DNA from 2 places in the Methylocystis borbori genome. Region 1 is predicted to be linked to the other one. Evidence: predicted binding sites of a transcription regulator. Region 1 holds the regulator's gene; the other holds the start of a gene.

Region 1 (3,412 bases):
GGGACCGGGCGGACCGGATATCGTTCTGGTCGCCAGCAATAACAGCGGCAATGTCGAAAGCGTCGTCTGGTTCCTGCGCGAGGTCGCGCCCAAGGCGCCGGGCGTCGCCGTCAAGATCGTCGGCAATGTCGACGCGGGCGTGCGTGCGCGGGCGCCCGACGTTTACGCCGCATATAAGGGCTGGTTCCTGGGCCGCGTCGAGGATCCCGGCGCCATCTATGCGGGCGCGCGCCTCGCTTTGCTGCCGACGATCAGCGGCGCCGGCCTCTCGATCAAATCCGTCGAGGCTTTATCGAGCGGCCTGCCGCTCGTCGCGACGCGGCAAGCGCTGCGCGGCATGGACGAAGAGGCGTTCCGCCTCGCCGATCTCGCGCTTGCCGATTCGCCCGATGAATTCGCCCGCGCCCTGACGGAAGCGGCGGCGCGCGCGCCTTTGGACGAAGCCGCGCGGCGCGCGAGCGCGGCCCGCCGTTATTATGAGTCGCATTTCTCCCTTTACGCCTATGAGCGCAGTCTCGGCGCGCTGGCGAGCCCACTCATCGCGCGCGCCAAGTGAACGCCGCGCTTAAACAGCGGCTTGCATGGAGGTGTGGCGGTTTGGCAACGGCGCGGGAAAAACCGCGTCCGCGGCCCGAAGATTAATTACGTCTCAGAGTTGAGGATGTTACCTTGCATTTGAAACCGCCGCTCCATTCGGGAGGGCGCGGCTTCGGCCGATTGGAGCGCGTCAGATGACCATTAAAACTATTATTGCCGGCGCTTTGGCGTCCGTTTTCATGATCGGCGCGGCTTCTGCCGCCGACCTCCCGAGCCGTAAGGCTCCGCCGCTTCCGCCGCCGCCGGCGCCTTTCAGCTGGGACGGCTTTCATATCGGCGTCAGCGGCGCCTATGGCGGCGGAGACGCGAGCTATTCCTCGAACATCTATTCGTTTGGCGGCGCAGCCCCGTTCTTCGGCCTGCAGACCTCGAATTCGTTCGGCACCAGCGGCTATCTCGTCGGCTACCAGAGCGGTTATAACTGGCAGTTCGCCAATGGCGTCGTTGTCGGTTACGAGGATGAATTCTCCTACGCCGACATTCGCGCCAATTCGAACAGCTTCGTCGGCGGCTCGGCGGCCCGCATCCAATGGTTCGGCACGGAGCGCCTGCGCTTCGGCTACGCCTTCGGACGCTTCCTGCCCTACATCACCGGCGGTCTCGCCTATGGCAAGGTCCGCTCCTCCGGCAGCGATTTCGTCAACGGCGCGTTATTCATGGGCAATAACCAACCGGTCTGGCAGGCCGGCTGGGTGGTCGGCGCCGGCCTCGAATATGCTGTGTTCGACAATTGGTCGGTCAAGGCGGAGTATCAGTACACGAGCCTGAACGGCCCCAACGGCGCCAGCGTCGGCTTCCCCGGCGCCTATCGCGTCTATCAGGGCAATCACCTCGACACCCATATCGCCCGGTTCGGCGTCAATTATAATATCAAGAGCATCGGCGCGCTGATCGGCTGGGACAATCTCGGCCTCTGAGCGGTTCGCCTCTCGGCGTCATACATAGCCCGGCTGCGAAATGGTTTCGCAGCCGGGCTTTTTTCGCGCCCGCGCCGATGCGATATTCTGATTGTCATGATCCGACACGTCCCGCTCGTCCCTCCCTCGGCCGCCAGCCTCGCTCAGCTCAGCGACCGGTCGCGCGAAATCTTCCGGCAGATCGTCGACGGCTATCTGGCGTCGGGCGACCCCATGGGCTCGCGCCAATTATCGCGCCTTCTTCCCATGACGCTGTCCCCGGCTTCCGTGCGCAACGTCATGCAGGATTTGGAGGAGCTCGGGCTCATCTACGCGCCGCACACCAGCGCCGGCCGACTTCCCACGGAGCTTGGCCTCCGTTTCTTCGTCGATTCGATGCTGCAGATCGGCGACTTGGAGGAAAGCGAGCGCGCCCGCATAGCGGCGGAAGTCGAGGCGGCCTCGAAAGACCATGATCTTGCCGGCGTCCTCTCGGAGGCGACGAGCCTGCTGTCGGGTCTGACCGGCGTCGCGGGCGTCGTCGTCGCCTCGAAGGACAATGTGCGCCTGAAGCAGATCGATTTCGTCCGCCTCGAGCCCGAACGCGCGCTGGCGATTCTCGTCGCCGACGACGGCAGGGTGGAGAATCGCGTCATTCCGGTGCCGCGCGACCTGCCGGCCTCGGCGCTGACGGAAGCGGCGAATTATCTCAACGCCCGCATCAGCGGCCGCACGCTGGCCGAGGCGCGCGCGAGCATCGAGGCATCCCGCAAGGCGGCGAAGCTCGAACTCGACGAATTGACGGCGCGCCTTGTCGGCGCGGGGCTCGCCAGCTGGACGGGCGCCAATTCCGAGGATCGTCAGCTCATCGTGCGCGGCCAAGCGCATCTGCTCGAGGACCTCACCGCCGCGGACGATCTCGAACGCGTGAGGCTGCTCTTCGCCGATCTCGAAACCAAGACCGAGGTGATCGATCTCCTCGAGCGCGCCGAGCAGGGCGAGGGCGTGCGCATCTTCATCGGCTCGGAGAACAAGCTATTCTCGCTCTCCGGCTCCTCGATGATCGCCGCGCCGTTGCGCGACGCCGATCGGCGCATCATCGGCGCGCTTGGCGTCATCGGTCCGACGCGGATCAATTACGCGCGTATCGTGCCGATGGTGGATTACACGGCTAAAGTGGTGGCGCGCGTCGTCGGCGGCGGCTGAAAATCGCTCCGCGCTTAAGAAAAATTCTGCGGATCGACGTCGACCTGCACGCGCACGCCGCCGCGCTCCTTCGGCCCAGTTGCGAGCATGTCGCGCAGGAAGGCCTGCATGTCGGCGCCGCGCGGACCCTTCGCCAGCAGCCGAAAGCGATAGCGGCCGCGAATCAGCGCGAGCGGCGCCTCGGCGGGTCCGAAAAGCGCGATCTCGCCCTCTGTTGCGAAGGCGCCGGGCGGGGCGACGCGATAGCGCGCCGATGGCTGAAGCTCATGGGCGGCGCGCGCGAGCGCCCGCGCATGCGCTTCGGCGACGCCGGCGTCCTTGGCCGAGACGATCAGCGCCGCGAGCCGGCCGAAGGGCGGCAGGCCGGCGCGCTCCCTGATCGCGATCTCCTGCGCGTAGAATTTTTCCGCGTCGCCCGACAGCAGCGCGGCGATGACCGGATGGCCGGGCTGAAAGGTCTGGATCAGCGCCCGGCCGGGCTTGTCGCCGCGCCCGGCGCGCCCCGTCACCTGATTGAGTAATTGGAAAGTGCGCTCGGCGGCGCGGGGATCGCCGCTGCCAAGGCCAAGATCCGCGTCGACGACGCCGACGAGCGTCAGATGCGGAAAATTATGGCCCTTGGCGACGAGCTGCGTGCCGATGACGATATCGAAGGCGCCTTTGGCGATCTCCTCCAATTCGCGCCGCAGCCGTTCGGCCCCGCCCGGAAAATC
Region 2 (3,412 bases), on a different contig from region 1:
CTTCTCGCCGGCGCCGTCGATGACCGTCGTATTCTCCTTCTCGATGCGCACGCGCTTGGCGCGGCCGAGCTGGGTAAGCGCGACGTTTTCGAGCTTGATGCCGAGGTCCTCGGAGACGACCTGGCCGCCGGTGAGAATGGCGATGTCTTCGAGCATGGCCTTACGGCGATCGCCGAAGCCCGGCGCCTTGACGGCGGCGATCTTCAGGCCGCCGCGCAGCTTGTTGACGACGAGCGTCGCGAGCGCCTCGCCCTCGACGTCCTCGGCGACGATGAGCAGCGGCTTGCCGGTCTGCACCACCGCTTCGAGGATCGGCAGCAGCGGCTGGAGCGAGCCGAGCTTCTTCTCATGGATGAGAATGTAGGGATCGTCGAGTTCGGCGATCATCTTCTCGGCGTTGGTGATGAAATAGGGCGAGAGATAGCCGCGGTCGAACTGCATGCCCTCGACGATGTCGGTCTCGGTCTCGAGGCTCTTCGCCTCTTCGACGGTGATGACGCCTTCATTGCCGACTTTCTGCATCGCCTTGGCGATTTCCTCGCCGATGAAGCGGTCGCCATTGGCCGAAATCGTGCCGACCTGGGCGATCTCGTCGTTCGAGGTGACCTTCTTGGAGTGCGCCTTGAGGTCGGCGACGATGGCTTCGACGGCGAGGTCGACGCCGCGCTTCAGATCCATCGGGTTGAGGCCGGCGGCGACGGCCTTGGCGCCCTCGCGGGCGATCGAGGCGGCGAGCACGGTCGCGGTCGTCGTGCCGTCGCCGGCGAGATCGTTCTGCTTGCTGGCGACTTCACGGACGAGCTGGGCGCCGAGATTCTCGAACTTATCGGAAAGCTCGATCTCCTTGGCGACGGTGACGCCGTCCTTGGTGATGCGCGGCGCGCCGAAGCTCTTCTCGATCACGACGTTGCGGCCCTTGGGGCCGAGCGTGACCTTCACGGCGTTGTTGAGGATTTCGACGCCGCGCATGATGCGGTCGCGCGCGTCGGTGGAGAAACGAACGTCTTTGGCAGCCATTTATTGAACTCCTGGAGAGAGACGAAAGCAAACGGGCCGGTCGAGTTAGTCGACGATTCCCAGAATGTCGCTTTCCTTCATGATGAGCAGGTCGTCGCCGTCGATCTTGACCTCGGTGCCCGACCATTTGCCGAAGAGCACGCGGTCGCCGGCTTTGACGTCGAGCGGAACGAGCTTGCCGCTTTCGTCGCGCGCGCCGGGACCCACGGAAATCACTTTGCCTTCCTGCGGCTTCTCCTTGGCGGTGTCGGGAATGATGATGCCGCCTTTAGTCTTTTCCTCGCCTTCGAGTCGCTTGACCACGACACGGTCGTGGAGGGGACGGAACGCCATTGTGAAGTCTTCCTTTTCTGCGCCTGGGGCGACGATGGCGCCGCCCGTCGGCAAAGGGATATGCGAATGCCTGTTGGCGCTCGCTCTCAGTGAGTGCCAACAGGCTCTCCTGAGATATGGGCGAGAGCGCAAGCTGTCAAGTTGGGGACAGTTGGATAATTTTCGGCGCTGTGGCCTCGCCGCTACAGCGCCCCTCCGACAATTGGCCTTATCCATAAGTCGGCGTCGTATCGGCAGTATTTGGGTCTGAAGTCGGCCCCCGTGAGCGAAAAATCCGGGAAGAGAAATGCGCAAATTCTTGCTCGTCTGCTCCCTGGCGGCGTCATTCAGCCCTCTCGCCGTCTGCGCGGCCGATTTGCCGGCCTACAAGGCGCCGCCGCCTCCGCTCGCGGCGTCGCCCTGGCAATTCGCATTTGGGACCCGCTACTGGTTCAGTTCGGGCAATCATAAATATGATTTTTACAACGCGGACATCCCCGATCTATTGATTTCGCGCCTCACTTTTGGCGACCTGACGGGACATTCGGCCGAGACCTTCTTTCGCGTCGACCACGAGAGCGGCGTCTTCCTGAAAGGTTTTCTCGGCGGCGGGACGCTCGCGAGCGGCAAGCTCAATGACGAGGACACTGTCGCCGCGATGTATGGCGTCTACAGCAACACGGTCCATGTGCAGAGCGGCGGCTCGCTCAAATATGTCACCGTCGATCTCGGCTATAATGTCATAGAGACCAGATTGCCGACCGGCCAGCCGGTCAGGATCGGCCCCTTCGTCGGCTATAATAATTTCCATGAGCGGATGAATTCATTCGGCTGCGCGCAGGTGCTGTTGAATGCAAACGTTTGCGCTACGGCTCCGCCGAACGCGGTTTCTTATCCGACGAGTCTGGACGGGCTCGATTTCGACGCTTCATGGAATTCGCTCCGGGTCGGCGTCGGCGGCGACGTCGAACTTTTGCCGGGTCTGCGGGCGTCGCTCGAAGCGGCCTGGATTCATAGCTGGCTATGGAACACCGACTATCACAATTTTCGCCCCGAAATCCGAGGCGTGCAGCAGTCGGGCAAGGGCGACGGTTTTCAAGTCGAAGGCCTCCTTGCCTATGATCTGACGCCGCGTTTCAACGTCGGCGTCGGCGGGCGCTATTGGCAATTCAGCGCGCCGGGCAAGGACTATGGCGAGAGCCGAGTCGGCCGGCCCGCCACGCCGATCTACTCATTTTCGCAACGCTATGGCTTTTACTTGCAGGCGGGCTACCGCTTTGGCGGGTCTGACGATCCGACCGGCGCCGGCGATTTTGGCCCGCTCTTCGGCAAAGCCGAGGCGGAGCCGCATGAGTGGGGCGGCGTCTATCTCGGCGGCCATGTCGGCTATGGTTTCGCCGCCGCGAAAGACACGACCCTCGGCGCGCGTTCGCCGGAAGCGGCGATCCTCCAGACGGACGCCAGGGCGCCTTTCTCGCAGCGCTCCGACATCGCGGGGTTCGTCGGCGGCGGGCAGATCGGCTATAATTGGCGCTTGCATCCGCTTCTCGTCGCGGGTCTCGAGACCGATTTCGCCTACGCCAATATCGGCGGCTCGTTCGGCGCTTCCGCCGACTTCGCCGACCGTCGGAATTCCGCCGCCAGCACCAAGCGGCTCCTCGAATGGCTCGGGACCGTGCGCGGGCGCTTCGGCGTTCTGCCGCGCGACGACATGATGCTCTACGCCACGGGCGGCTTCGCCTATGGCCAGGTCTCGGCGCGTGGGGCGCTTGGCGAGGGCAACAGGTTCTGCGCGCTGAATTTTTACTGCTCGGCGGGCGCCTATTCAGGCCTCGCGACGGGCTGGACGGCCGGCGCGGGCTTCGAATACGCCGTCGCCCGCAATTGGAGCCTCAAGGTCGAGTGGCTTTATGTGGACCTCGGCCGGCAGAATTACGCGATCAACGCCTATGGCGGCTCAGTTCTGGACGGGTTTCCCGCGAATTTCGCCGCCTCGAGCGCCAGCGCGACTCATCTTGTCCGCACCGGCCTCAATTATCGGATCGACTGGCCCGAGGCGGCGGGGCCGACAATCGCCTATTGA

Evidence for each region. Region 1 encodes HrcA, which represses chaperone genes, less so after heat shock. Its sites were predicted from a motif close to GTTAGCACTCNCNNNNNGNGAGTGCTAAC; they were not measured.
Region 2: the regulator HrcA is predicted to act here: its motif matches at 1,423-1,451, upstream of groES (co-chaperone GroES).

The regions. Positions count from the first base shown of each region.
Region 1 covers NZ_JAZHYN010000008.1:58,809-62,220, reverse strand. Annotated here, with positions in the region: gene V3H18_RS04420 (glycosyltransferase) at 1-556, shown strand, start outside; gene V3H18_RS04415 (outer membrane protein) at 732-1,514, shown strand; gene hrcA (heat-inducible transcriptional repressor HrcA) at 1,611-2,699, shown strand; gene V3H18_RS04405 (primosomal protein N') at 2,714-3,412, opposite strand, start outside.
Region 2 covers NZ_JAZHYN010000046.1:7,950-11,361, reverse strand. Annotated here, with positions in the region: gene groL (chaperonin GroEL) at 1-1,017, opposite strand, end outside; gene groES (co-chaperone GroES) at 1,063-1,350, opposite strand; gene V3H18_RS13430 (outer membrane protein) at 1,637-3,412, shown strand.